Regions from separate parts of the Paraburkholderia sp. GAS33 genome, predicted to be linked through region 1. Evidence: predicted binding sites of a transcription regulator. Region 1 holds the regulator's gene; the other holds the start of a gene.
The links. Region 1 encodes FliA, which starts transcription of late flagellar genes. Its sites were predicted from a motif close to CTAAAGTTTNNNNNNNNNNNGCCGNTA; they were not measured.
Positions count from the first base shown of each region.

Region 2: fliS (flagellar export chaperone FliS) is a predicted target of FliA. The motif match lies at 2,487-2,513, and genes of this name have one in related genera.

Region 1 covers NZ_JBNDMP010000005.1:11,696-32,105, reverse strand. Annotated here, with positions in the region: gene P3T24_RS16670 (protein-glutamate methylesterase/protein-glutamine glutaminase) at 1-1,042, shown strand, start outside; gene cheY (chemotaxis response regulator CheY) at 1,156-1,551, shown strand; gene cheZ (protein phosphatase CheZ) at 1,553-2,260, shown strand; gene P3T24_RS16655 (DUF2844 domain-containing protein) at 2,543-3,061, shown strand; gene P3T24_RS16650 (DUF3443 domain-containing protein) at 3,085-4,359, shown strand; gene flhB (flagellar biosynthesis protein FlhB) at 4,612-5,820, shown strand; gene flhA (flagellar biosynthesis protein FlhA) at 5,817-7,919, shown strand; gene flhF (flagellar biosynthesis protein FlhF) at 8,124-10,055, shown strand; gene P3T24_RS16630 (MinD/ParA family ATP-binding protein) at 10,048-10,917, shown strand; gene P3T24_RS16625 (RNA polymerase sigma factor FliA) at 10,946-11,680, shown strand; gene P3T24_RS16620 (flagella synthesis protein FlgN) at 11,932-12,375, opposite strand; gene flgM (flagellar biosynthesis anti-sigma factor FlgM) at 12,450-12,806, opposite strand; gene flgA (flagellar basal body P-ring formation chaperone FlgA) at 12,973-14,538, opposite strand; gene flgB (flagellar basal body rod protein FlgB) at 14,759-15,256, shown strand; gene flgC (flagellar basal body rod protein FlgC) at 15,366-15,791, shown strand; gene P3T24_RS16595 (flagellar hook assembly protein FlgD) at 15,803-16,525, shown strand; gene P3T24_RS16590 (flagellar hook-basal body complex protein) at 16,575-18,080, shown strand; gene flgF (flagellar basal-body rod protein FlgF) at 18,101-18,862, shown strand; gene flgG (flagellar basal-body rod protein FlgG) at 18,903-19,691, shown strand; gene flgH (flagellar basal body L-ring protein FlgH) at 19,724-20,410, shown strand, end outside.
Region 2 covers NZ_JBNDMP010000019.1:86,200-95,582, forward strand. Annotated here, with positions in the region: gene P3T24_RS35960 (flagellar hook-length control protein FliK) at 1-1,559, opposite strand, end outside; gene P3T24_RS35965 (flagellar protein FliT) at 1,641-1,967, opposite strand; gene fliS (flagellar export chaperone FliS) at 1,964-2,398, opposite strand; gene fliE (flagellar hook-basal body complex protein FliE) at 2,658-2,993, opposite strand; gene fliF (flagellar basal-body MS-ring/collar protein FliF) at 3,229-5,022, shown strand; gene fliG (flagellar motor switch protein FliG) at 5,012-6,007, shown strand; gene fliH (flagellar assembly protein FliH) at 5,994-6,680, shown strand; gene fliI (flagellar protein export ATPase FliI) at 6,674-8,314, shown strand; gene fliJ (flagellar export protein FliJ) at 8,317-8,766, shown strand; gene P3T24_RS36005 (flagellar hook-length control protein FliK) at 8,842-9,383, shown strand, end outside.

The sequences.
Region 1 (20,410 bases):
CGAAATCATCAATGGCCAGCCGGACATGACCGTCGTCGCAACCGCGCCCGACCCGCTGGTCGCGCGCGAACTCATCAAGCAGCACAACCCGGACGTGTTGACGCTCGACGTTGAAATGCCGCGCATGGACGGTCTCGACTTCCTCGAGAAGCTGATGCGTCTGCGGCCGATGCCAGTGGTGATGGTGTCGTCGCTGACCGAGCGCGGCAACGAAATCACGCTGCGCGCGCTGGAACTGGGCGCGGTCGATTTCGTGACCAAGCCGAAGGTCGGGATCCGCGACGGCATGCTCGACTACTCGGAGAAGCTTGCCGACAAGGTCCGCGCCGCTGCGCGCGCCCGCGTACGCCAGGCTGCCCCGGTGCATCACGCCGGCACGGCCGCCGGCCACGCGGCGGGTGCCCAGGCTGCGACGCCGGCGCCGAACTTCAACAACCCGCTGCTGAGTACGGAAAAGCTGATCATCGTCGGCGCCTCGACGGGCGGCACCGAAGCGATCCGCGAAGTGCTCGTGCCGCTGCCGCCAGACGCCCCCGCGGTGCTGATCGCACAGCATATGCCGCCAGGGTTTACAAAATCTTTTGCTCAACGCCTTAATGGCTTGTGCAGAATTACCGTTAAAGAGGCAGAGCACGGCGAACGTGTGCTGCCGGGACACGCGTATATTGCCCCCGGTCACGCTCACCTGTTGCTAGCACGTAGCGGCGCGAACTATATTGCACACCTCTCCGACGACCCGCCGGTAAACCGGCACCGTCCGTCTGTCGACGTGTTGTTCCGCTCCGCTGCGCAGCACGCCGGCAAGAATGCGGTGGGCGTGATTCTCACGGGAATGGGCCGCGACGGTGCGGCTGGACTGCTGGAGATGAAAAAAGCAGGCGCGTATACGCTTGCGCAGGACGAAGCGAGTTGCATTGTGTTCGGCATGCCGCGCGAGGCGATCGCACTCGGCGCTGCCGACGAAATCACCTCGCTGCCCGAGATGAGCCGGCGCGTCATGGCGCGTCTTTCGTCAATGGGTGAACGCGTCCAGCGGGTATGATGCGCGCCGGGTCAGAACGCAGGCGTCTTGCATGGGACCTGAGTCAGCGCTGAAACGCGGACTCCAGTCGACACACTCGCTGCACCATCTGGGATTAGGGAAAGGGAATTGAAATGGATAAGGGAATGAAGATTCTGGTCGTAGATGACTTTCCGACGATGCGCCGGATTGTCCGCAATCTGTTGAAGGAGCTGGGCTATTCGAACGTCGACGAGGCGGAAGATGGCCAGGCGGGTCTCGCGCGTCTGCGTAGCGGCAAGTACGACTTCGTGATCTCCGACTGGAACATGCCGAACCTCGACGGTCTGGCCATGCTCAAGGAAATCCGCGCGGATGCCAGCCTCACGCATTTGCCGGTACTGATGGTGACGGCCGAGTCGAAGAAGGAAAACATCATCGCGGCGGCGCAGGCCGGCGCGAGCGGTTATGTGGTGAAGCCGTTCACAGCGGTAACCCTCGACGAGAAGCTCAACAAGATTCTCGAGAAGATGGCGAAAGCCGGGAGCTGACGTGAACCAGCCGACCAACGCGGCAGCCGTCGAAGCGCAAGACGGCGGCGACCTTGCAAGCGATCGCATCCTTGCCCGCATCGGGCAACTGACGCGCACACTGCGCGACTCGATGCGCGAGCTCGGCATCGACAAGCACGTCGAGCGCGCCGCCGAAGCGGTGCCCGACGCGCGCGACCGTCTGAAGTACATTGCCAACATGACCGAGCAGGCAGCCGAAAAGGTGCTGAGCTCGATCGAGGTCGCCAAGCCGTTGCAGGAGCAGTTGCAGCAGGACGCAGCGGTGCTCGACGCGCGTTGGGAGCAATGGTATGCGGCGCCGATCGAACGCGAGGAAGTGCGCGCGTTGATGAACGACACGCGGACCTTTCTGCGTGGCGTGCCCGAGGTGACGACGGCCACCAACCAGCAGCTGCTCGAGATCATGCTGGCGCAGGACTTCCAGGATCTGACCGGCCAGGTCATCAAGAAGATCACCGAGGTCGTGTATCTGATCGAGCAGCAACTGCTCGGCGTGCTGATCGAGAACATCGCGCTCGAACGGCGCGAGCAGTTCGCGGCAACGGCAGCGGCGCTGGCGGCCGAACCCTCGTCGACCGGCAGCCCGGAGAACCTGCTGAACGGGCCGCAGATCAACCCGGAAGGCAAGGCCGACGTGATGCAGGATCAAGGCGAAGTCGACGATCTGCTGGCGAGCCTTGGCTTCTGACACGGCTTTCGAACAGCTTTCCACATCTGAACCGCGCCGGCTCCCGGCGGTCGAACATGGCACGCGCCCCGCTCCACAGCGTTCGGCGCCGCCGTGTACCGTCCCGCACTCCGGGCGCAGGTTTCTTGCCGGCTAGCCATCGCGCATAGCGGATACCCCGGCCAGGCACCCTGGAGGAAACCTTCCTGCGGAGCAGTGGCCCGGTACCGTATGATCTTGGATAAATGCGAGCGCACGTGCGATGCACGGGCCGTATCGCAGTTGACCGGGAGGAGTGTGGCTATGCTGAGTCGTGTACGCCGCGCCGTCGTCATGACAGCGCTCGGATTGTCCTGCGTGGTGCCCGCCGTTCAGTCCGCTCACGCGGCGCTGGGCGGGAGTCCGATGACGCCGCCCGCCGGCGCGTCCGTCAGTTCCCAGACCGTTTCCCCTGTTGCCGTTCTACACGCCGCATCCGGCGCCGCCTCCGCAGCCAGCAGCAGTTCTTCATACACCGTACGTCAGACGACCTACGGCAGCGGCACAGTCGTGCGCGAGTATCTCGCCGCGGACGGCACCGTCTTCGGCCTCGGCTGGAACGGGCCGCAAATGCCTGATCTGAACAATCTGCTCGGTACTTATTTCCCGCAATACCTGGCCGGTGTCGAGGCCGTGCGCGCGGTGCGCGGCGGCCACGGTCCGGTCGCGGTCGAGCAGAGCGGCCTGGTGGTCCATTCCGGTGGCCATATGGGCGCGTTCTCGGGTGATGCATGGCTGCCGCAGGCGCTGCCTGCCGGCGTCAGCGGTTCCGACATCCACTGACAGTGACGGACGGGAGACGAGACATGCAATTTGCAGCAAAGCTCAGAGGGTGGGCGCAGGTCGCGGTGACGGTCACGTTGGTGTCGCTGGTTGCCGCGTGTGGCGGAGGCGGTGGCAGCAACAACAGTTCCAGTTCGTCGAGTGCGAATAACGGCTCGTTGCCGGCCAGCCCGACCGCACAGCCGGTTGCGGCGACTGCGGCGAACACCGCCGCGATCACGGTGAGCACGGGCGTGGCGAACGTCATCAACATTCCGACGGTGAGCGTCAAGGTTTGCGTGCCCGGGACGAGTACCTGCCAGACCATTAACAACGTGCAGGTGGATACCGGTTCATATGGCCTGCGGATCGCCAGCGGCGTGTTGAGCGTTGCGCTGCCTGACGCTGCTATCCCCAGCGGTGCGTCCGGCACGCTGGCTGAATGCACGAATTTCGCGGATGGCTTTTCGTGGGGCTCGGTACGCACGGCAACCGTAACAATTGGCGGTGAGACCACGACCGCCGGCATTCCGATCCAGGTGCTGGGTGACCTGAACAACAGTGTGCCGACAGGCTGTGCCAACGGCTCCGAAGAGAACACCCCCAGCGCGCTTGGCGCCAATGGCATTCTTGGCATTGGCAACGCACCTTACGATTGCGGCGCGACCTGCGCGAGTTCGACGACCTTTGCCCAGTTCAGCAATTATTACGCGTGTACGACCTCAAGCTCGAGCTGCACGACCGCTCAGGTGCCGAATACCAACCAGGTGGCGAACCCGGTCGCACACTTCCCCACCGACAACAACGGCGTGATTGTCGAGATGGCGCCCGTTTCGAACAACGGAGCCGCGTCGGCCACCGGTACGCTGGTGTTCGGCATCGGCACGCAGTCGAACAACGCGCTCGCGGCGGCGAAGACCTTCACGACCGATGCCTTCGGTGACCTTAACAACAGCACGTTCAACGGCAGCACGTTGTCGGCCTTCTTCGATTCCGGCTCGAACGCTTACTTCTTCACCGACAGCACCCTGGCGTTGTGCGGCAGCAATTTCAGCGGCTTCTACTGCCCTTCGACGGCGCAGACGCGTACGGTCACCGTGGTTGGCCTGAACGGCGTCTCCGCTGCGGCTAACGTCGGGATCCTGAGCGCGTCGACGTTGTTCAGCAACGGCAACAACTACGCCTTCAACGATCTCGCTGGCCAGATCGGCACCTCGGGCAGCTTCGACATCGGCCTGCCGTTCTTCTACGGCCGTTATATGTACTTCGGCATCGACCAGACTGCGAGCGGCGGCCAGGCACCTTACGTCGGCTACTGATCCAGGGTTCACGGCGACCCGTTCCGCCCGTTCCACGCCTCCCGGCCCCGGAACGGGCGACCCTCGGCGGCAGCGCCCCCCGGCTCCTCGCCCGGCCCCTCCCGCTCCCGCCCGTAGCGGCCCCCCGCGCCGCTCCATCTCCCGAAATACCCCCGTTTCCCCGTTCTTATCCGCCGATCATGGCTTGAGTTCTGCAGGAATAATCGCTCTCACTGGAATTGGGCATGGTGCCTCGACCGTCTGGAGAGCTGCGTGGCAGGGGAAAGCGACCTCGAAAAAACAGAAGACGCCACCCCCCGGCGCCTGGAGAAGGCACGGGAGGAAGGGCAGATCGTTCGTTCGCGGGAACTGGTCTCGTTTGCCTTGCTGTCGGCCGGTTTCTATGGCGTCTGGGCGTTGTCGGGGAGCATCGGCGATCATCTCGGATCGATGCTGCGCGGCGCGCTCATGTTCAACCACGACAGCGTCTTCGAAACCCGGCGCATGCTGATCGGCGCAAGTGTCGACGGCATGCAGGCGCTCCGTGCGCTGGTACCGATCCTCGCCCTGACCGGCGGCGCCGCGTTGCTCTCGCCGCTCGCGCTGGGCGGCTGGCACGTCTCCTCAGGGGCGCTCCAACCCAAATTCAGCCGGCTCGATCCGATGGCCGGCCTTGGCCGGATCTTTTCGATCAACGGGCCGATCCAGCTCGGCATGTCGCTCGCCAAGACCATCGTCGTGGGCGGGGTCGGGGGCGTCTCGGTCTGGAACCGCCGCGAGGAGATCCTCGCGCTCGCGACCCAGCCGCTCACCGTGGCGCTCGCCAATGCGGCGCACCTGATCGCCGTGTGCTGCGGCATGACGGTCGCCGGCATGTTCCTTGTGGCAGCGCTCGATGTCCCGTATCAGATCTGGAATTACCACAAGAAACTCCGGATGACGAAGGAAGAAGTGAAACGCGAACACCGCGAAAACGAAGGCGATCCGCAACTTAAGGCCCGCATCCGGGCGCAGCAGCGCGCAGCCGCGCGGCGCCGGATGATGTCCAAGATACCGACGGCGGACGTGGTGGTAACCAACCCGACGCACTTCGCGGTCGCGCTGCAGTACAGCGACGGCGAGATGCGCGCGCCGCGTGTCGTCGCCAAAGGGGTGAACCTCGTCGCCGCGCGGATTCGCCAGCTTGCTGTGGAGAACAACGTGCCGCTGCTCGAAGCCCCGCCACTGGCGCGGGCGCTGTATCACAACGTTGATCTCGACCGCGAAATTCCGGGCCAGTTGTATGGCGCGGTCGCGGAAGTGCTCGCATGGGTCTATCAATTGCGCCGCTTCAAGACCGAAGGCGGCGTGGTGCCGGTTGCCCCGACCGAACTCGAAGTTCCCGCCGATCTGGACCAGGGTCCGGTATCCGACGAAGAGGCGGATCAGGAAGCCGCCGAAGCGCTTAACGAAGACGACAAGGCATCTGGAGCCTCCGCATGAACGCACGCGCCGGTTTCCTGTCCCGACGGCCGGACTCGCTGAGCAACACCAACCTGCGGGCACTCGCAGGCCCGGTGCTGATCTGCATGATCCTCGGCATGATGATCCTGCCGTTGCCGCCGTTCCTGCTGGATCTGCTGTTCACCTTCAACATCGCGCTGTCTGTGATGGTATTGCTGGTGAGCATGTACACGATGAAGCCGCTCGACTTTGCCGCATTCCCGAGCGTGCTGCTGTTCTCGACGCTGCTGCGCCTCTCGCTGAACGTGGCCTCCACCCGGGTCGTGCTGCTCGAAGGCCACACCGGCCCGGCTGCCGCTGGACAGGTGATCGAGTCGTTCGGCCAGTTCCTGGTCGGCGGCAACTTCGCGGTCGGGATCGTGGTGTTCATCATCCTCATGGTGATCAACTTCATGGTGATCACCAAGGGTGCGGGCCGGATCGCCGAAGTGTCCGCGCGCTTCACACTCGATGCGATGCCCGGCAAGCAGATGGCGATCGACGCCGACCTGAACGCCGGCATCATCAACGAAGACGCGGCGCGCCGCCGCCGCCTCGAAGTCGCGCAGGAAGCCGAGTTCTACGGCTCGATGGACGGCGCCAGCAAGTTCGTGCGAGGCGATGCGATCGCCGGCCTGCTGATCATGGTGATCAATATCATCGGCGGCCTGATCGTCGGCGTGGTCCAGCACAACATGGACTTCGCCGCCGCCGCCAAGAACTACACGCTGCTGACCATCGGTGACGGCCTCGTCGCGCAGATTCCGTCGCTGGTGATCTCGACCGCCGCCGGCGTGATCGTGTCGCGCGTGGCCACCAACGAAGACATCGGCACGCAGCTGACCGGGCAGCTGTTTACGAACCCGCGCGTGCTGATCATCACGGGCTGCATTCTGGTGCTGATGGGCTTGATCCCGGGCATGCCGCACTTCGCCTTCCTGCTGCTGGGCGGTGGTTTGATCCAGCTTGGCCGGATGATGAAGAAGCGCGCGACGGAAGCGAAGAGCACCGCGGCACTCGCCACCGTGGCGCCGGCTGCGCTCACGCCGACCGAAAACACCGAAGCAAGCTGGGACGACGTGACGATGATCGACACGCTCGGTCTCGAAGTCGGCTATCGGCTGATTCCGCTCGTCGACAAGAATTCGGACGGCGAACTGCTCAAGCGGATCAAGAGCATCCGCAAGAAGTTCGCGCAGGAAATCGGCTTCCTGCCGCCGGTGATCCACATCCGCGACAACCTGGAACTGCGCCCCAATGGTTACCGGATTGCGCTGAAGGGCGTCGAGGTCGGCGTCGGCGAGGCCTATCCGGGCCAGTGGCTGGCCATCAATCCGGGGCAGGTGAGCGCGGCGCTGCCGGGCACGCCGACTCAGGATCCTGCGTTCGGCCTGCCGGCCATCTGGATCGACACCAATCTGCGCGAGCAGGCCCAGGTGTACGGCTATACCGTGGTGGATTCGAGCACCGTGGTCGCGACGCACCTGAATCACCTCGTGGTCACGCACGCCTCCGAGCTGCTCGGCCGCCGCGAAATCCAGGCGCTGATCGAGCGCATGCAGAAGGACACGCCGTCGCTGGTCGACGATCTGATCCCGAAGGCGCTTTCGCTCACCACGCTGCAGAAGGTGCTGCAGAACCTGCTGGAAGAAGGTGTGCCGATCCGCGACCTGCGCACGATCCTCGAAGCGCTGTCCGAGCACACGCCCAAGGTTACCGACGCGCACGAGCTGACGGCAGCCGTGCGTCTGGCGCTGGGCCGCGCGATCACGCAACAGTGGTTCCCAGGCACCGGCGACATGCAGGTCATGGGCCTCGACTCAAACCTTGAACGGGTACTCTCGCAGGCGCTTTCGACTGGGGCAAACCCTGGTCTCGAACCGGGTCTCGCGCACACGCTGATGACCGAGACGCAACAAGCCATGACGCGCCAGCAGAACCTGGGGCTCGCGCCGGTGCTGCTGGTGCAGCACGCGTTGCGGCCGATGCTGGCGCGCTTCCTGCGCCGCAACCTGCCGCAGCTGAAGGTGCTGTCGTATGCGGAGGTGCCCGACACTCGCAACGTCAAGGTGGTGAATCTGATAGGCGGGAAAGGCTAACCCGCTCACGCTTCAGACCGGCGCTTCAGGCGCCGGTTTTCATTTGGGGACCCTTGCAGCGCGGCCCCGGCGTACTACCCATCACGCGAATTGCCTGCTTTTCCCTGTCTTTATCAAGCGATGGTCTCTCGACATCTTTCGCAATAATCGATCTCAATGGAAAGCGGTATGTCGCCGGTCCGTCAACCTCATCGGGGGTCCAGCTTGAACATTCGTAAATTTGTCGGTGCTACCAGTCGTGACGCGCTACGCCTCGTTCGTGAGGCGTTGGGCCCAGACGCGGTCGTGCTGTCGAACCGCACGATCGAAGACGGCACCGTCGAGATCGTGGCGCTCGCCGATAGCGAGCTCGCGGCAATCGCTCCGAAGGCGCGTAACGGCGCGAATAACGGCAGCAGCGCAAACAGCGCGGCCCCTGCGATGAGCCCGGCAGCACCGGCACCGCGCAGCACGCCGATGATGCAGTCCAATCCGTACGCGAGCGGCATGCCGGACGTGTTTTCGTCGGTGTTCGGCGCAAGCCCGGAAGCCGGCACGGAGAGCATGTCGGCCAGCAACGCGCCGGCACAAGCCGCTGCACCCGCACAGGCAGCCGTAACGGAAGAGCCGGCCACGGCCTCGCCGTACGCTTCGTCGGCTCAGGCCGCACCGCTCGCGCCGCAGGCTCAAGCCGCTCACGCGGCGCAAAGCGCGCCTTCGATGCAAGCCGCACCGCAGGCGCAGATGCCGCAGATGCCGCGCTCGGGCGACGACATCCGCGCCGACGTGCTGAAAGCCGCCGGTGTCCCGGCGCCGCAGTTTATGCCGTTCTCGCCGGCCACGCCGCGCACGATGGCGGAAACGAATCCCTGGCTGATCGACCACGCCCGCAATATCGCCGGCAAGCAGCAAGGTGCCTACAGCGCACGGCCTTCGTCGATGACACCGGCCGCCGCGATGGCCAAGGGCCTCGGCGCACCGGTCGACATCCAGGTCGGCACGCGTCAGCCGTCGAACCTCGCCGACACGCCCGACTGGGCCCGCGAAGCCGCACAACTCGCCGCGCGCCGCGCTAGCAGGAAGCCGAGCCCGGCCACTCCAGCGGACGACGCACGTGCCGCAGCCAGCACCACCGCCAGCGTCACCGAAGCGATCAAGGCTCGCATGGAGCAGGTCGTCAACGAAACGGTGATGAGCGAGCTCTCGTCGATGCGCGGCATGATGGAGGAACACTTCGCCGGTCTCCTGTGGGCCGACCGCCAGCGTCGCAGCCCGACGCGCGCCTCGCTCACCAAGCACCTGTTCGCCGCCGGTTTCTCCGCGCAACTGGTGCAGATGATGGTCGACAACCTGCCGCCCGAGATCGACAACATGGAAGGCGGGATGGACTGGGTGCGCAACGTGCTCGAGTCGAACCTGCCGATCATGGAAAACGAAGACGCGCTGATGGAGCGCGGCGGCGTGTTCGCCCTGATGGGCCCGACGGGTGTCGGCAAGACCACGACCACGGCCAAGCTTGCCGCGCGTTGCGTGATGCGCTTCGGCGCCAGCAAGGTGGCACTCCTGACGACCGACAGCTACCGGATCGGCGGTCACGAACAACTGCGCATTTTCGGCAAGATCCTCGGCGTTTCGGTTCACGCAGTGAAGGACGGCGCCGATCTGCAACTGGCGCTCGCCGAGCTGCGCAACAAGCACATCGTGCTGATCGACACGATCGGCATGAGCCAGCGCGACCGCCTCGTCTCCGACCAGATCGCCATGCTGTGCCGCGCCGGACAACCGGTGCAGCGCCTGCTGCTGCTGAACGCAACGTGCCATGGCGACACGCTCAACGAAGTCGTGCAGGCCTACCAGCGCGGGCCGGATCAACAGCCGCTCGCCGGCTGCATCCTCACCAAGCTCGACGAGGCGACCAACCTGGGCGGCGTACTCGACACGGTGATCCGCTACAAGTTGCCGGTGCATTACGTCTCGACCGGGCAGAAGGTGCCCGAGAACCTGTACGTCGCAACGAAGAAATTCCTGATCAAGAGCGCTTTCTGCATTCCGCGCGACAGTTCGCCGTTCGTGCCGCAGGACGACGATATTCCGGCGTTGCTTTCGGCGCTCTCAGCACGCTCGACGGCCGAACTGCACGAGGTCCGCTTTGGATAAGGTCGTCTCGGATCAGGCAGAAGGACTGCGGCGCCTGCTGGCCCGCAGCGGTTCAAGAGTGCTGGCGGTAACGGGCGGTTCGACCAGCGTTGGATGTACCACGACCGTCGTCAATCTGGCGGCGGCACTCGTGGAGCAGGGCAAGGATGTCCTCGTAATCGACGAGTGCCTTGGCGATTACTCGGTGGGCGCCATGCTCGGCGGCGTACAGGGGGCGGCCAACTTCGCCGCCGTGGTACGCGGCGAGATATCGCTCGACGCCGCCGTAGCGCGTCATGCACTGGGCTTTTCAGTGCTGAGCGCCTCGCGCAGCAATCGCGAAGGCTACACGGCGGCGCAACTGAGTGTGGTGCTGGACGGTCCCGCGGACATCGTGTTGATCGATGCGCAACTCGACCGGCTCGGCCAGCTCTCTGCGCTGGCGATGCAGGCGCACGACCTGTTGATCGTCACGCGCGTCGCTGCGCAGGCGATTACCGATGCGTATGCCTGCATGAAGCGGCTGCATTACGCGCACGGCATCGGGCAGTTCCGGGTGCTGGTGAACCATGTGCATAGCGTCACCGACGCGCACACCGCTTTTGAAAACCTCGCGGGGGTGGCGGGGCGTTATCTGACTGTGTCGCTGGAAGGCGCGGGCTGTATCGCCGCCGACCCGCGCATGGCCCGGGCGCTCGAACTGTCGCGCTGCGTGGTCGACGCGTTTCCGTCGACCCCTGCTGCGCGGGACTATCGGCACCTCGCCGCCGAATTGCAGTACTGGCCAATGCGGCCAGCGATGTCGTCACGTCACCAATGGGTGGCGCCGGCGGCAGTAACAGCGGCGCAACACGCCGACCAACCGTCTGTGCAGCACGCCTGAAGGGCGGGGCGCGGACAAGGGGAGCACGATGTACAACGCTCAGGGAAAGATTTCCCAAGCCGAGGTTCTGACCAAATACGCACCGCTGGTGCGGCGGCTCGGCTTGCAGCTGGTGGCGAAGATGCCGGCGAGTGTCGATCTCGACGATCTGATTCAGGCCGGCATGATCGGCCTGCTCGATGCTGCGAGTCGCTACAAGGAAGACCAGGGCGCGCAGTTCGAAACGTATGCGAGCCAGCGGATCCGCGGCGCGATGCTCGACGAGTTGCGCAGCAACGACTGGCTGCCGCGCAGCCTTCGCCGTACCTCGCGTGAGGTGGAGACGGCTGTGCATCAGGTCGAACAAACACTCGGCCGTTCGGCGAGCGAGACGGAGATTGCCGGTCACCTCAAGATGCCGCTCGACGAGTATCAGGCGATGCTGCAGGACCTGCATGGCAGCCAGCTGATCTACTACGAAGACTTCGATCGCTCCGCCGACGACGAGCCGTTCCTCGACCGCTACTGCGTCGATCATTCGGACCCGCTCTCGGCACTGCTCGACGAAAGCCTGCGCTCGGCGCTGGTCGAAGCGATCGAGCGTCTGCCGGAACGCGAAAAGCTGTTGATGTCGCTCTACTACGAACGCGGCATGAATCTGCGCGAGATCGGTGCGGTGATGGAAGTTAGCGAATCGCGGGTTTGCCAGCTGCATAGCCAGGCGGTTGCACGGCTGCGCACGCGCCTGCGCGAGATGGCCTGGGCCAAGGCTGAAGCGGAGTAACACCACGGCGGCCGGCGGTTCACCGCCGTTACCCGCCGCTCATGATTCAAGCGCAATGAGCGCCGTCCCGATGTAAAGGGACGGCGCTTTTTTTGTGCTGAGAGGAAAGCAGGAAAAGTGCGGCAAGCGCAGGTGGCGGACAGGCGCCAAACGGCAGGCTGCGCCGAGTTGGTCTGAAAACGGTCAGACCGACTCAGCGAGCATTCAGGACAGACTGGATTGGAGTTCGATGAGCGGGGGAGCGTCCGGAATTACAGGCCGCCGAACCCTGGCACTCGTCCATCCGGCCCATACAGCGAGGGCTTTTTCGGACGCACCTGCAGCACCTCGAGGGCGCGCTGGTTGTATTCCATGCGGGTGCGGATCAGCACACCGTTAGTCTTGTTGGAGCGGCGTGCGCGCTCTACCGATTGCTGCAGCAACGACCACTGCTCGGCGAGCTTCGGGTCGCGCCCGGCGGCTAGCTCGATGCCGTTCCAGCCGGCCGGCAGACCCATTTCGGCGAGCTGCGCGTCGCGGATCTTCTCGAGCGAGGCCAGCTTGCCGACCAGTTCGGTTTTCTTTTCGACAACCGGCCGCAACATCTCGGCCGGTTCCACCTGGGTTAGCGCTTTCTGCTCGATAGCCAGAACAGAAGCAAATTCTTCGATGGTCGAGTACTCATCGATCACAGTGGCAAGCAGCGCGTCTTTCATCACAAGTCGCTCTCACGGCGCCCGTACAAAGCGTGCGGGCCGGGTTTCAAGGTGACGCCTCGCGGCGTCCAACCTCAATTGCCGGTCGCCGGGGCTCTCGTTTGCAACAAACTGCGCGTCGTGTCGAGCACGCCGTCAGCAATCTTGCCCGGATCGATCGTCAGCGTGCCGTTCTTGATGGCCTGCTTGATCGATTCGACGTGAGCGGTGTCGATGTCTGCCGAACCCGATGCCGCCAGGCTGCGCAGGCTGGACGACAGGCCCGACAAGCTCACATTCGCGTCGCCACCCGAGCCGGTGGCGGCTTGCGCGGCGGCTGCCGCGCTTTGGGCGGTCGAAGCCGCCGGGGCCGAGCTGTCCTGCTGGGTACGCGTTGCCGCGCTGCCCGTCAGACTGTCCGGCATGCTATTGGTGGTGGAATCGATTTTCACGATTGGCTTCCTGAACTATTTGATTCCTTTAACGGCATTCAAGAAACCAAACTTTAGCTCAATCGATGTATCCGTTTGTAACGGCCCCACCGGCCGCCTTCTTCCCCCAAAACCCTTTGAACGCCACTGTCACGGGCGCCATTTTCAGGTTCAGATCCCCGGGCATCTACATCTGGATCTGAACCGTCGAACTGTCCTTCACGATTCCCATCAGGATCTGCCCGGTTGAGGTTTTCACCCTGACTGGTTGCCCTGGCGTCGCATTGCTGAGCGCGCTGCCTTCCGACGAAATCGAGAAGCCGTCGCCCTGCGCCACCACCCGCACACTCTGTCCGGCCGTCACCTGGGCGGCGCTCTTCAGCATGTCCTGACGCAGCGGAAAGCCCATACTCACGCGCATCAACGTGACCGAACCGACTGCCTGCGACGGCACGGTGACGATCGACGCCGGCAGCATGGTCAGGTCGCCGTCGCGAGGAACCAGATCGGCGTCGGAAATCACCTCGCCAGGCATCATTGCCCGCGCGGCGACGTAGTAAGTCGCATGGATCGAGACTTTCGCCTGCAGCCAGACCGTCCATGGGTGGCCACTCGTGCAGCGCACCGCCACCGTCGTGCGGCCCCACAGTCGCGCGCCGGGCGGCATGAACGCCTGCAGCGTGTCGCAGGCGGCAAGCCCGCGCGGGAAAGCCTGGGCAACGCTCAGTTCCACCTGGCCCGGCAGGCCATTGGCCTGCTGTTTGAGAAAGTCCAGCGCGGCGGCGTGGATCAGCTGGCCGTCTTCCTGACCTTCGGGCACGGGCTGGCTGGCCTGAGCCGGCTGCGATGCCTGAATTGCGGCAGCAGTCTGGAACGGTTGAACCCTGGAGGCGGCCAGCACCGGCTTGGGCGCCGGTTGCGGAGTCTGCGCTCGCTGCAGCGCCTGAACGGCCTGAGCCGCCTGAGCCTGTTGCAGCGCCTGAATTGCCTGCGCGCGCTGCGCGGCTTCCGCCAGCGCCTGCGCCTGATTCTTTACGGGGAGTGTCGTTTGAGCCGGCGCGGCAGCAACGTGAGGCGCCGGATTGCGGCCTGCCGCGCTCGCGCCCAGTTCGGGCGGCTCGCCGCGCGAAGCGAGGCTGTCGATTTCGACGCTGCTCGCAGCGGTCACGGCGGGTGTCACGGCCGGTACGCCGACAGGTGCGGCAGCCGGGGCGGCATTCACGGGCCGCAGTGCGGCGCCGTACGTCGCACGCGCCGGCATCGACGTGACGACCACCGGCACGACCTGGCTCGCGGCGAGCGCGGGATTCATATTGACGCGGGTAAGGCTGGCCGTATTCGCCGGGCTGGCTTGCTGGATGACCGTCGTGTTCGCCGGAACATTTGGCGCGCCGGACGCGGATGCCTCATCGGTACCCGGAATCACAATGGCACCGCTCGCGTTCGACAGCCTGGTAAAGCGATCGGTCGCTTGCGGCGTCGAAGACTGCGCAGGCGGTGCGAGCGTCGCCGCGAGCTGCGGATTGATCGTCCGCGGGCTGGCATTGCTGGAAGTCGCCATCGCGGTCATGCGCGCGAGATCGGCCGGGTTCTGTTCGCCCGGACCGGGAATCACGATCGGGCCGCTGGCCTCCTGGGCCAATGCCGCAGACGCACACCACGCACCCGCCACGGCACACACCAGCCAGGCGGCAGTGTGTCGTGCAACGATGCGGCGCCGCGGCGGCAGCACATCGAGAGTGGATCGGGCCATCGTGCATCTCCAGCGTGAGGCAAGGGTACGAGTTGCATTCTAGTGACGCGGCTCCCGGCGCAAACGTTGAATAGAGGCGACCTTCCCCGGTTATTCAGAAGATTGCCGCTTGCCTGCCCCGCCTAAGATGCATCTCATGCAAAAAGCCCTTTTGGGTCGCCGCAGATGTTGTGCTCCCTGATCGAGCGCCAGACGCGGGAACGTTATCCGGAGATTTTTCATGCTAGATAAACTCGATGCCGAATTCGCCTTTGGCCGTCAGGCGCTCGATGTCCGCTCTTACCGGCAGGAACTGCTGTCGTCGAACATTGCGAACGCCGACACGCCGAACTACAAGGCGCGTGACGTCGATTTCTCGTCGACGCTCGCGGGCGCTCTGAGAAAGACGGACGGCAGCAGCACCGGCACCGGCGCATCGAACAACTCGACGCTGGCGATGGCGCAACCTGCCGGCGTGACGAGCGGCATGACGATGGCCTCGACCGAACCGGGCCACATGGCCGGCAAGGCCAGCCTGATTGCGACCGGCGGTCCGAGCGACGACTACGGCCAGTTGCAGTACCGCATTCCGACTCAACCCTCGCTCGACGGCAACACGGTGGACCTCGACGCGGAACGCGTGCAGTTCGCCGATAACTCGCTGCACTTCGAGTCGGCCATGACGGAAGTTTCGAATCAGATCAAATCGATGCTGTCGGTGATCACGTCGGGCTCCTGATCGAGTCCAGACGCGACGACCGGCGCACATGCTGGATGTAACCGCTAAAAACCACGCCCACGGGAAACAATCAAGCCGGAACCTGCCGGCAGGAGAGGTCGGAGAAGCTATGCCATCCCTGATGAATATTTTCAATGTCGCCGGTTCGGCCATGTCGGCCGAATCGCAGCGGCTCAACGTGACGGCGTCGAACCTGGCGAACGCCGACAGCACGACGGGTCCTGACGGCCAGCCGTACAAGGCCAAGCAGGTCGTGTTCGCGGTCAATCCGATCGGCGGCGCGCGCACCGCATCCGGCCAGCAGGTGGGCGGTGTGCAGGTGACCGGCGTGGTCGACGATCCGACGCCGATGAAGCAGACCTACGACCCGGGCAACCCCGCGGCCGACGCGAACGGCTACGTCACGATGCCGAACGTCGATCCGGTGGAAGAAATGGTCAACATGATCTCGGCGTCGCGCGCTTACCAGGCGAACGTCGAAACCTTGAACACAGCGAAGCAGTTGATGCTGAAAACACTCACGATCGGAACCTGAGGAGCGCCTCCTTGACTACTTCAACCACCATCGGCGGCAGCGGGACCCAGGTCTCGCAGACGCTGCTCGATACCATGAACGGCACGGGCTCGGCGAGCAGTGCGTCGAGCAGCAGCTCGAGCAGCTCGGCGACCTCGGGTGCGAATCTGCAAAGCACCTTCCTGCAACTGCTGATTACGCAGATGCAGAACCAGGATCCGACCAATCCGATGGACAGCTCGCAGATGACCTCGCAGCTCGCGCAGATCGACACCGTGACGGGCATCAGCCAGTTGAACACGTCGCTCAGCTCGCTGGCGACGCAGCTCAACGCAGGCCAGACCTCGCAGGCCGCACTGCTGATCGGTTCCAGCGTGCTGGCCCCAGGCAATTCCATTTCGGTGACCTCCGGCAAGGCGACCGAATTCGGTGTGCAGCTGGCCTCGGCGGCGTCCGACATGAAGGTCAACGTCGTGAACTCGGCAGGCCAGATCGTCAACACGCTCGATCTGGGCGCGCAACCGGCCGGTACTGTGCCGGTGACGTGGACCCCGGTCGATTCGACGGGTGCCGCACTGCCGACGGGCACCTACACGATCACCGCCACCGGCACGATCAACGGTGCTGCAGGCGTTGGCACGACCCTGACCCCGGGTACCGTGGAAAGCGTCGTACAGGGTACCGGCGGCGCACCGAGTCTCGTGCTGTCGAATGGCAATACGGTCGCCCTGACTTCGGTCGCGGCAGTCCTCTAAGCAATCAGTTCAACCAAATTTAGACATTTCCCGGAACGGAGAATACGTCATGGGTTATCAGCAGGGTTTGAGCGGCCTCGGGGCTGCATCGAGCGATCTCGACGTGATCGGCAACAACATTGCCAACTCGGATACGATCGGCTTCAAGAGCGGTACGGCAGTGTTCGCCGATATGTATGCGAACTCGGTTGCCACGGCCGTGAACAACCAGATCGGTATCGGCACGCAGCTCGCCGAAGTGCAGCAGCAGTTCTCGCAAGGCACGATCAATACGACCGGCCAGGCACTGGATGTCGCCATCAACGGCAACGGCTTTTTCCAGATGTCGAATAACGGCTCGCTCACGTATTCGCGCAACGGCGTGTTCCAGCTCAGCAACACGGGCAATATCGTGAACGCTCAAGGACTCGAGCTGATGGGCTATGCCGCGAATTCCAGCGGCATCATCAACAGCGCGCAAACGGTGCCGCTGACCGTGCCGACTACCAACATCGCACCGACGCAGACCACCACCATCACGGCGCAGCTCAACCTGGACGCTCAGGATTCGCTGATGCTCGGCACGCCGACCGTGACGCCGACCTTGGGAACCGGCTCGACGTTGGCGAGCAGCGGTGCGACGATTACGACCGCTTCGGCTGGGTCGAATAACGACGACTACACGATCGAATTTACTAGCGCGACAACATACAAGGTAACGGATGCCGACAACGCCGCTAACGACAGTACCGGGACCTACACCGCCGGCACTGCCATTGCGCTGGGCAACGGCCAGACGATCACGCTGACGGGTACGCCGGTGAGCGGTGACACGGTAGCGGTTACGCCGACCCCAACCACTTTCGACGCAAGCAACTCGTCGACCTACAACTACTCGACTTCGACCCAGGTGTACGACTCGCTGGGCGGCTCGCAGACGGTCAACATGTACTTCGCCAAGACCGGCTCCGGCGCATGGGACGTCTACGCAGGCGTCGCAGGCGGCACGGCAAGTCTGGTCGGCACGGCAAGTTTCAACACCTCCGGCGCGCTGACCGGTATCACGAGTGTCGCGTCTACGACCGCGTCGGACTCGATCGCCTTCACGATTCCGAACACCGACGGCTCCGGCACGCCGCAGGCGCTGACGCTGGATCTTGCCGGCACGACCCAGTACGGCAGCACGGACGGCGTGAACAACCTGCAGCAGAATGGCTTTGCCGCCGGCCAGCTGACGAGCTTCACGGTCGGCACGACCGGCATTCTCACCGGCAACTATTCGAACGGTCAGACGGCCTCGCTCGGTCAGGTCGTACTCGCCAACTTCAACGATCCGAACGGCCTCGTCGACCTCGGCAACAACGAGTACGCACAGACCGCCGCGTCGGGCGCAGCGCAGATCTCGACGCCGGGCAGCACCAACCACGGCACGCTGCAAGGCGGCGCGGTGGAAGATTCGAACGTGGACCTGACCAACGAACTGGTCAACCTGATCACGGCGCAACGCGACTATCAGGCGAACGCGCAGACGATCAAGACGCAGCAGACCGTTGACCAGACCCTGATCAACATGTAAGGGCAACAGGAGCCGAACGAATGACCGACCGTCTGATTTATACCGCGATGTCGGGCGCCACCCAGGCGCTCGAGCAGCAGGCCATTGTCGCGAACAATCTCGCGAACACGTCGACCACCGGGTTTCGCGCCCAGCTCGAGACGTTTCGCGCGGTACCGATGTCGTTCGGCGACGGCAGCTCAGTCAACGACAGCACGACACGCACGTTCGTGTTGTCGTCGACACCGGGTGCGGACGAAACGCCCGGACCGATCCAGCAGACCGGCAACCCGCTCGACGTCGCGATCCAGGGCGACGGCTGGTTGAGCGTGCAGACCGCCGACGGTGGCGAGGCCTATACGCGTGCCGGCAATCTGCATATCGACCAGAACGGCCAGCTGGTGAATGCGACCAACCTGCCGGTAGTCGGCACGGGCGGTCCGATCTCGGTGCCGCCTGGCTCGCAGATCACGATCGGCAAGGACGGCACGGTTTCGGCGCTTGCGCCGGGAGACCCGGCCACGGCGATCGCGGTCATCGACCAGTTGAAGCTCGTGAAGCCCGCAGCGGGCACATTGAAGCGCGGCGACGACGGCATGTTCCGTACTGCTGACGGCAACCCTGCCGACGCCGATCCCACTGTCACGCTGGCACCCGAATCGCTCGAGGGCAGCAACGTGAGCCCGGTCAACGCAATGGTTTCGATGATCACCAATGCGCGGCAGTTCGACATGCAGACCAAGATGATCCAAAACGCCGATCAGAACGATCAGTCCGCCAACCAGTTGCTCAGCTTCAGCTAACGGGCGTCGCGCCAGACGTGCACCCAGGAGAACCAACACTGTGAACCGCTCACTTTATATCGCTGCGACCGGCATGAATGCGCAGCAGTCCCAGATGGACGTGATCTCGAACAACCTCGCCAACGTCAGCACCAATGGCTTCAAGGGCTCGCGCGCCGTGTTCGAAGATCTGCTTTATCAGACCGTGCGTCAGCCGGGCGCCGACTCGACCCAGCAGACCCAGGTGCCCTCGGGCATCCAGCTCGGCACCGGCGTGCAACAGGTCGCGACCGAACGTCTGTACACGCAGGGCAACCTGCAGCAAACGGGCAACTCGAAGGACGTGGCGATCAACGGCAACGGTTTCTTCCAGGTGCAGATGCCGGACGGCACGACCGCCTATACCCGCGACGGCTCGTTCCAGACCAATGCGCAGGGCCAGCTGGTGACCTCGAGCGGCTATCCGGTCATTCCGGCGATCACGGTACCGGTGACCGCGACTTCGCTCACGATCGGCAGCGACGGTTCGGTGTCGATCACGCAGCCCAACAGCTCGAACTCGACGCAGATCGGCACCATGCAGCTCGCCACCTTCATCAACCCGGCCGGTCTCGACGCGCAAGGCGAAAACCTGTTTTCGGAAACCAGTTCCTCGGGTACGCCGAACATCAGCGCGCCGGGTTCGAACGGCTCGGGTTCGCTGGAACAGGGTTATGTCGAAACGTCGAACGTGAACGTCGTGCAGGAACTGGTCAACATGATCCAGACCCAGCGCGCGTACGAAATCAACAGCAAGGCAGTCACCACGTCCGATCAGATGTTGCAGACCCTGTCGCAGATGTCGATTTAAGGGTTCGGAACCAGAGGCGGTAGGTAAATACGATGTCGCAATCCAATCTCAAACCGGTCAAGAGCGACGCGCGCAGCGCGTTCGTCGCTACTGCCAGCGTGCTTGCACTGGCGCTGGCCGGCTGCGCGCAGATACCGAAGCAGCCCATCGTGCAGCAGCCGATGACCGCGGTTCCGCCGGTGCCGCCGCACACGCAGTCGCCGGGTTCGATTTTCAATCCGGGCTACGCCGGACGGCCGCTTTTCGAAGACCAGCGGCCGCGCAATATTGGCGACATCCTGACCATCGTCATTCAGGAAAACATCAACGCAACGAAGTCCTCGGGCGCGAACACCAACCGCAGTTCGACCACCCAGTTCTCGACCACGAGCGCCAGTTTTCTCGCCGGTCTGTTCGGCAAGGCCAATCTCAGTGCCCAGGGCGGCAATACGTTCTCGGGGACCGGCGGCGCGAACGCCTCCAACACTTTTAGCGGCGTGATCACCGTCACGGTGACCAATGTGCTGCCCAACGGCAACCTCCAGGTGAGCGGCGAAAAGCAGATGCTCATCAACCAGGGTAACGAGTTCGTGCGTTTCTCAGGCGTAGTCAACCCGAATACGATTTCCGGCCTGAATGCCGTGTACTCGACCCAGGTGGCTGACGCCAAGATCGAATACTCGGCGAAGGGCTATATCGACGAGGCAGAGACCATGGGTTGGCTACAACGCTTCTTCCTT
Region 2 (9,383 bases), on a different contig from region 1:
TGCGCGCGTTCGGGACGAGTCTGTCGCGCACCGCGCGGAGGCCACTCCGACCGCTCGGGGCGCTGGGGCCGCTCGGCGGCCCTGGGCCCGCCGCGGCGTGGCGTACCCGCCGCGACCGCCTCAGGATCGACAGCCGGCGCAGCACGCGCGTACGCGGAAGCCGCCGCCTGGGCGGCCGCAGCGGCTGCCGCGCCCGAGGCCGCACCCGGCACCCCGCCGCCGATCTCGCGAATCGCCAGCGCACTCAGTTCGATTCCGGCGGCAGCAAGCCGCTCGCGGAAGTTGTCGCTTTGCTCGGCGAGCCGAGCCGCGCCCAAGGGGCTCGCCGCGACCCGCGCCGCCAGCCGGTTGCCGGTGAGCGTCAGTTCGGCATCCACCGTGCCGAGCAGCGGCAACGACAACGTCAGACGCGTGCGCCACGGATAGTCCTCTTCCGCGCCTACACCGCCGCCGCCGCGCTCCCACTCGTCGCCGTCCTGCTGGATGGTCCAGTCGATTTTCGCGCCCGGCCACGCTTCGCCGCTCCAGCGGAACTGGCCCGTGGCGAGCATATCGAGTTGCTGGCGCACCAGCGGGATGGTCGCCACGTTGACGGCGCCCGCCATTGATTGCGCGGTTTGCGTCGGCGTGTCGCCCAGCTGGGACGCGGCGGCATGCAGCGCAGCGTGCACCGGTTGACCGGCCAGGTCGGAAAGCGAGTTCGCCAGCACTTCCCCGGCGGCGAAACGCGCGGCCTGTGGCGACTGGATCGACGCCGCGCGCGTGGCAGCACTCGCCTCGGGGCCGTCATTGCCGCTCTGGGTTGTCTGCGTCGAACCGGAGCGGGTCTGCTGCGCCGCGCTCGAGCCCGGCGGCGCGCTTGCGTCGAGATCGGACGCCCAGTCGAGCGGTAATTGCGCGGCGCTATCGAGAAGACGGTTTTGCGGTTCGCTGGCGAGGTCGGCGGGCGAGAGCTGACCCGCCAGCCATTGCGCGAGGTGCGCCTCGTAAAAGAGGCCGCTACCGGCGACGGTCTGTTCGAGCGCCGCCGCGAGCGCTGCCACCGGGAGGTCCCCTGGGGCAACGCTAGTGGCGGCCGTCGTCGCCGAAGCGCTTGCCGGATTGGCGGTGCTGGTGGTGTTGGAGGTCGTGGCGGTGCTTGCCGCATTCGCTGCGTTTGCCGCACTGGCCGGGTCGGCCACGCCGGCATCGGCCAATACAGTAGCAACAACCGCATCCGCCGTCTGCGCGTCGAGTATTTCGAAGAGCGGCAGTTCGGTTATCTCGGGATCGAGCGCAGGAGCCGCAGGCCAGATCGGCAACTGGCCGAGAATCGCCGGGGTGGCTTCACCACCGGACAGGGCAATCGCGTTGAGAGTCAAAGCCACCGCGGACAGGACAGTCTGCGCAGAGGCAGGCGGCGGCGCCGGCACCTCGGGCGTACCCGGCGTCACCGGCGTATCCGTGCTCAGCGCAGACGCACCCGTTTGCGCTGCATTTGGCGCGCCGGGTGCGATATTGAGCAGACTGTCGACCCGGCTCGCGAGCAGCGAAGCGATGGCCGTGTCGATTCCGTTCATGCCGGTTCCTTTGGAGTACCTACTGGCTGCGCGCGGCTAACGCAGTCAATTTCGCAATCAATCTATCGCAGTCAAAAAAGTTCAGCGTGCGCCGTACAACTCCTTGAGCACGCGGGCCGGACGGCCGGCAAACAGCGCCGACAGCGTCGCCATGCGGGGATTCGCGAGATCCCGGATAGCGGCGTCGTCCGCGAGAATCTGGCGGATCAGGTCGTATTTACGTGCGCGTTCCACTTCGTCGAGCTTCACCCCGGTTTCCGCGTCCTTCAACGCGTCGACCATATGCCGGTACTCTTCCTGCAACGGCATCAGATCGGTCCAAAGGGCGCGGCGCGCTGCGGTCAGCATGCGTGCGGAGATCGCTGCGATGGCCTCGTAGCGGGCAAAATATTCTGTGTTCGAAGTCATCTCATGCTTTCCGCGGTTGGCTGTGTCGCCATCCGCGCGATCTCCGGGGCAATCCCCATCCAGGCTTCTTCGAGCGTGGCCAGCAAGCCGTCGACTTCGACCAGCATCGCCTCGCTCTTCTTCAAGTTAGCTTCGAACAACCGCCGTGCCATATAGCTGTACAGCGCGTGCAGGCGTTGCGCGATCTCACCACCCGCTTCGACGTTAAGCGACTGCTGCAATCCGCCCTCGATAATCCGGATCGCCTTGCTGATCGCCACTCCCCGCTCCGCGATGTTTCCTTGCTGCAGATGCATACGCGCCTGAGAGATTGCCCGCCGGGCCCCCTGGTACAGCAGTACGATCAGACGGTGCGGGCTTGAACCCATCACTCCTGTCTCGACGCCGACACGTGCGTATGCGTTGGCTCCAGCGTGTCCTGGGGAAAACATCGGCGCTCCTCCTTTGCTACGGAAACGGAAAGTATCAGACGGCTGCATGGGGCACTTCGCCACTTGCGGATTGATGCCTGTACCTGGTTATCGGATCGGCAACCGAAAAGCTTTAGGACGCGGTAAGGAGGTTTAAGGCGAATGGCTGCAAGCTTGGGCAGGCACAGACGTAGCCGCGCGGCGCCGCCAGCCACGTCCACGAACTTCCGCTCGCGGACCGGGTTGCGGTGCAGCGTTTGCCAGACCAGCCGCTACGCTGTCAAACCGACATCTGCATGATGTCGTTGTAGGCGGACACCAGCTTGTTGCGCACCTGCAGGCCGAATTGCAGGCCCAGATTGGCCTTCTGCCCGTCGATCATCACATCGTTCAGCGATACATTGGGTGCGCCGACTTCGAACGCCTTCGCCTCGCCGGCCGCGGTTTTCTGATCGTCGCTGATCTTGTCGATCGACGCCTTGAGCGCCGACGCAAAACCGCCCGAGCTTGCCGCAGCGGGTTGATTCGCCACCGCCTCGGTGCCGCCGGCGGCCTGTGCGGCCATGGCCTGCATTTGCTGCAGCGCCGACGAGAGCGCGTTCACGGACATTGTCATGTTCTCTCCTGAGGAAGGTCGAACGGCATAGCAAATCCTACCGATCTGAGCGAGAGAATATCAGCGGGCCTGGTTCGAAAGCCTCGAAACTGGGGGGGAAACCCTGCTCTATTCGAGCAATCGGGTTCGCCGCGCCTGCGCATAATTCCAATCGTGAAAGTCTCTGTCCGTGCCCCTGCCGACCCCGGCGTGGCAGCGGCGGCAGGACCCAGGCATCCCCGGAGATACCCGACGCATGGATTCGTCAGCCAACTCGTTGATTAACCCCGACGCCCGTATGGGCCTCGCCGGCGCGCAACCGCCAGGCGGCGCCGCACCCGGCGCCAGCCAGCCCGGCGGCGCTGCGGACCTGGGCGGTGGGGGCCTCGGCGGTAACTTTAGCCAGCGCCTGTCCGGCCTGACGCAGATGCGCGGCAATCCGCGTGCACCGCTGATCTTCGCGGTCGCCGTGCTGGTTGCCGTCGTGGTCGGTCTGTGGCTCTGGTCGCGCGCGCCTGACTATAAGGTGCTGTATAGCAACCTGTCGGATCAGGACGGTGGCTCGATCATCACCGCGCTGCAGGCCGCCAACATCCCCTACAAGTTCTCCGACGGCGGTGGCGCGATTCTCGTGCCGTCCGACCAGGTGCATGAAATGCGTCTGCGTCTCGCCTCCCAGGGCCTGCCGAAGAGCGGCTCGGTCGGTTTCGAACTGATGGACAACGAGAAGTTCGGCATCAGCCAGTTCGCCGAGCAGGTCAACTACCAACGCGCGCTGGAAGGTGAACTCGAACGCACAATCGAATCGGTTTCGAGCGTGAAAACGGCCCGCGTCCATCTGGCTATTCCGAAGCCTTCCGTATTCGTACGCGACAAGGAAGCACCCTCGGCCGCGGTGCTGGTGAATCTGTATCCGGGCCGTATGCTCGACGAAGGCCAGGTCAACGCGATCACCCATATGGTGGCTTCGGCGGTGCCCGAAATGCCGCCGCGCGGCGTGACGATCGTCGACCAGGACGGCAACCTGCTGACCCAGCCGCCTTCCGGCGCAGGTCTGGACGCCACCCAGCTCAAATATGTGCAGCAGATCGAACACAACACGCAGCAGCGCATTGACGCGATCCTGGCTCCGTTGTTCGGCGCCGGCAATGCGCACTCGCAGGTGAGCGCCGACGTCAATTTCTCGCAGGTCGAGCAGACCTCGGAAAACTACGGTCCGAACGCCAATCCGCAGCAGGCCGCGATTCGCAGCCAGCAGACCAGTACCGACACGGAAATGTCGCAAGGCGGCGCCTCCGGTGTGCCGGGCGCCTTGTCGAACCAGCCGCCGCAGCCGGCCTCCGCGCCAATCAACGCGCCGAATGGCGCGAGCGGTGTGACCACGACGCCGGTCAGCGACCGCAAGGATGCGACCACCAACTACGAACTCGACAAGACCGTGCGCCACGTCCAGCAGGCGATGGGCAACATCAAGCGGCTGTCGGTGGCGGTGGTGGTGAACTACCTGCCGGTGGTGGATGCGAAGGGCCACTCGACCATGCAGCCGCTCACCGCCGACAAGCTCGCCCAGGTCAACCAGCTGGTGAAAGATGCGATGGGCTTCGACGCCCAGCGCGGCGACTCGGTGAACGTGGTCAACAGCGCCTTCGAGACCGAGGTCGACCCGAACGCCAATCTGCCGTGGTGGCGCACGCCGGACATGATCGCGCTGGCCAAGCAGCTCGCGACGTACCTGGGCATCGGCGCTGTCGCCCTGTTCCTCTACTTCGTGATGGTCAAGCCGGCCCTGCGCCGCGCCTTCCCGCCGCCCACGCCGGTTACCGCCGCCTCACTGCCCTCGCCGGACGAGCCGATGCTGCTCGACGGCCTGCCGGCTAGCGAGCGCAGCGGCAGCAAGGCGAGCGACGACGACGGCGAATCCGACCTGATGTCGCTCGAGAGCGATAAACACAAATTCGAGCGGAACCTGGAATACGCCCGCAACATTGCGCGCCAGGATCCGAAGATCGTTGCAACCGTCGTTAAGAGCTGGGTGTCCGATGAGCGCTGAAGGCGTAGTGAAAAGCGCGCTCCTCCTGATGTCGATCGGTGAGGAAGAAGCGGCGCAGGTATTCAAGTTTCTGGGGCCGCGCGAGGTCCAGAAGATCGGTGTCGCCATGGCGGCGCTGAAGAACGTGACGCGCGAACAGGTCGACGAAGTGCTGCACGAGTTCGTCCGCGAGGCCGAGCAGCACACCGCACTGTCGCTCGATTCGAGCGACTACATCCGCTCGGTGCTGACCAAGGCGCTCGGCGACGACAAGGCCGGCGCGATCATCGACCGGATCCTGCAGGGCAGCGATACGAGCGGTATCGAAGGCCTCAAGTGGATGGATTCGTCGGCCGTGGCCGAGCTGATCAAGAACGAGCACCCGCAGATCATCGCGACCATCCTCGTCCACCTCGACCGCGATCAGGCTTCCGAAATCGTCGCCTGCTTCAGCGAACGTCTGCGTAACGACGTGCTGCTGCGGATCGCCACGCTCGACGGCATCCAGCCGGCCGCGCTGCGCGAACTGGACGATGTGCTGACGGGCCTGCTGTCCGGCAGCGACAACCTCAAGCGCAGCCCGATGGGCGGCATTCGCACCGCCGCGGAAATTCTCAACTTCATGTCGAGCAACCACGAAGAAGGCGTGCTCGAAAACGTCCGCCAGTACGACGCGGAACTCGCGCAGAAGATCGTCGATCAGATGTTCGTGTTCGAGAACCTGCTCGACCTGGAAGACCGCGCGATCCAGTTGCTGCTGAAGGAAGTCGAGTCGGAAGCACTGATTATTTCGTTGAAGGGCGCGCCACCTGCGCTGCGCCAGAAGTTCCTCTCGAACATGTCGCAGCGTGCGGCCGAACTGCTCGCCGAAGACCTCGACGCCCGCGGTCCGGTTCGCGTCTCCGAAGTGGAGACGCAGCAACGCCGCATTTTGCAGATCGTGCGCAACCTGGCAGAAAGTGGTCAGATCGCGATAGGCGGCAAGGCGGAAGATGCATATGTCTGATCAGGATCCCGCGCGCAAAGGCAGCCTCTCGGCCTACCAGCGCTGGGAGATGGCCTCGTTCGACCCGGTGCCGCCGGCGCCGCCCGAGGAGCCGGCCGACGACAGCGGCGCCTTCGAAGCGGAGCTGCAGCGCCTGCGCGACGCCGCGCATGCCCAGGGCCTCGCCTCCGGTCACGTGGCCGGGCAGGCGCTCGGTTACCAGGCAGGCTACGATCAGGGTCACGCGCAAGGCTTCACGCAGGGGCAAACCGAAGCGCGCGAAGAAGCCGCGCGCCTTGCCGCCCTGGCGGAAAGCTTCAAGGTCGCACTGGACGGCGCGCAACACGAAATTTCGGAGAACCTGGTGGCGCTCGCGCTGGACATCGCGCAGCAGGTGGTACGCCAGCATGTGCAGCATGATCCGGCCGCACTGATTGCCGTAGCCCGCGAAGTCATCGCAGCGGAGCCGGCCTTGACCGGCGCGCCGCACCTGGTAGTGAGCCCGGCGGACCTGCCGGTGGTCGAAGCGTATCTGATGGAAGAATTACAGGCGCGCGGCTGGTCCGTGCGAACCGATCCGGCCGTGGAACGCGGCGGTTGCCGCGCCCACGCCAGCACCGGCGAAGTGGATGCCGGTATCGACACACGCTGGGAGCGGGTTGCTGCCGCTCTCGGCAAGGCAAGCACATGGTAAAGCCGACCATCGAGGAAATCCGCGCCAGCGATCTGACGCCGCTCGAACAGGAGTTGGCGCTAGCCTCGTTCGGCATGCACGCGCTGCCACCCGAGCCGATGGAGTTGCCGAGTGCGCAGCCCGCGCCGCGGACGGCCGCCCCGCACGATCCTCGCCATGGTCATTCGGCCAGCGCGTTCGCCGCCGCGAGCCGCGATGCCGCGCCGTCTTCAGCGAAAGCCGCGGCTCGCCCGGCACCGAACCCGGCGCTCGCCAACAACCCGCACATGAACGCCTGGCGTGACCATCTCGATGGACTGCGCGCCCGTAACGCGATTGCGCGGCCAATGCGCGCCTGCGGACGCCTGACACGGGCCGCGGGCCTCGTGCTCGAAGCGGTCGGGCTGCGCCTGTCGGTCGGCGCCGAAGTGATGATCGAACTGCCGCTGGGCAGCTCGCGGCCGATGGCGGAAGCCGAAGTCGTGGGCTTCGCCGGCGACAAGCTGTTCCTGATGCCGACCACCGAAGTGATCGGCCTCCTGCCCGGCGCACGCGTCTATCCGCTGGAAAGCGCACCGATCGCCGATCCGATGGCGGGCGCGAAGCGTCTGCCGGTGGGCTGGGAACTGCTCGGCCGCGTGCTCGATGCCTCCGGCCGGCCGCTCGACGGACTCGGTCCGCTCGGCACGAAAATGGACGCCCCGCTCTCCGCCCCGACCATCAATCCGCTTAACCGCGAGCCGATTCACAAGGTGCTCGACGTCGGCGTGCGCGCAATCAACGCGCTGCTGACGGTGGGCCGCGGCCAGCGCATGGGCCTGTTCGCCGGGTCCGGTGTCGGTAAATCGGTGCTGCTCGGCACGATGGCGCGCTACACCAGCGCCGAGGTAATCGTGATCGGCCTGATCGGCGAACGCGGCCGCGAAGTGAAGGAATTCATCGAACAGATTCTCGGTGAGGATGGCCTCGCGCGCTCGGTGGTGGTGGCCGCGCCAGCGGACGTCTCGCCGCTTCTGCGGATGCAGGCCGCTGCCTACTCGACCTCGCTCGCCGAATACTTCCGCGATCAGGGCAAGCACGTGCTGCTGCTGATGGACTCGCTGACCCGCTACGCAATGGCCCAGCGCGAGATCGCCCTGGCGGTCGGCGAACCGCCGGCCACCAAGGGCTATCCGCCGTCCGTGTTCGCCAAGCTGCCGGCGCTCGTCGAGCGCACCGGCAATGGCCCGGCAGGCGGCGGATCGATTACGGCGTTCTACACGGTGCTGACCGAAGGCGACGACCAGCAGGACCCGATCGCCGACTCGGCGCGCGCGATTCTGGACGGCCACATCGTGCTGTCGCGTTCGCTGGCCGAAGCCGGGCACTATCCAGCAATCGACATCGAAGCCTCGATCAGCCGCGCGATGACTGCGCTGATCGACGAGCCGCACCTGGAGAAGACGCGGCTCTTCAAACAGATGCTGTCGCGTTACCAGCGTAACCGCGACCTGATCAATGTGGGCGCCTATTCGACGGGGCGCGACCAGTTACTCGATCGCGCGATCGCACTGTATCCGCGCATTGAAGCGTTTTTGCAACAAGGTTTCCGCGAATGTGCGGAATTTGACGCGAGTCTGAAGAGACTCGATGCGCTGTTTGCCCAAGGAGGCTGACGATGGCGAAACACTTTCCGATCAAGACGCTTATTGGCCTCGCCCAGGACGATGTGGACGCCGCCGCGCAGCGCCTTGGCCGAGCCCAACGTGAGGCAAGTGAAGTGCAGGCGCAGCTCGACGCCCTGGTGCGCTACCGCGACGAATACCACTCCCGCTTCACGACGACCGCCCAAAGCGGGATGCCGGCCGGCAACATGCGCAACTTCCAGGCTTTCATCGATACGCTCGACGCCGCCATCGAACAGCAGCGCAAGCTGCTGAACGCAGCGAACGCGCGCGTCGAAGCGGCGAAGCCGGAGTGGCAGCGTCACAAACAGAAGCTAGGCTCTTACGAAGTACTGCAGGCACGCGGCGAAGCAGCGGAAGCGCAGCAAACGGCGCGCCGTGAACAACGCGATGCAGACGAACACGCCGCGCGCATTCTCAGGATGCGCGCCGAGGGTGCATAACCCGCAAGCGAGCACGACAGCTCGACCGGGAGCAGCCGGAACTTGACCGGATTTACCGGATAGACAGGATCGACCATGTCGCCACTTTCATATATCAGTTCGCTATTCGGCTCGTCGAACAGCACGCCGGGCAGTTCGCCGTCGGACTCTGCGAGCGCGCAACTGTTCTCGCAGACCCTGCAACAGAGCATGGAGGCGCAGACCGAAGCCGCGCAGAACGCAAGCGACGCGCAGAACCAGCCGACGCCGACACCCCCGACACCCTATTCACCGCCGACGCCGTCGGACCCGTCGTATTCCGCGAGCACGCAGAGCGCCTCGCAGTCGGACGCTCAGGCACCGGACAGCGCGGATGACAGCAGCGACAGCACGAGCGACGCAAGCAACACCAGCAATAGTTCGAGCAGCGCCAGCAGCACCGCTAGCGCCGACGGTTCGAGCAGCACAAGCGGCGCCAGCGGTACAAGCGGCAGTTCCAGTACCAGCAATGCCAACGGTGCGAACGGTGCCAACAGCAGCGGCACGAACTCGGCGAGCTCCTCGAGCAACACGCAGCAGGCGAGCGGCAACGGCAACGCGAAGGGCACGACGGCACAGCAGGACAGCGACGGATCGAA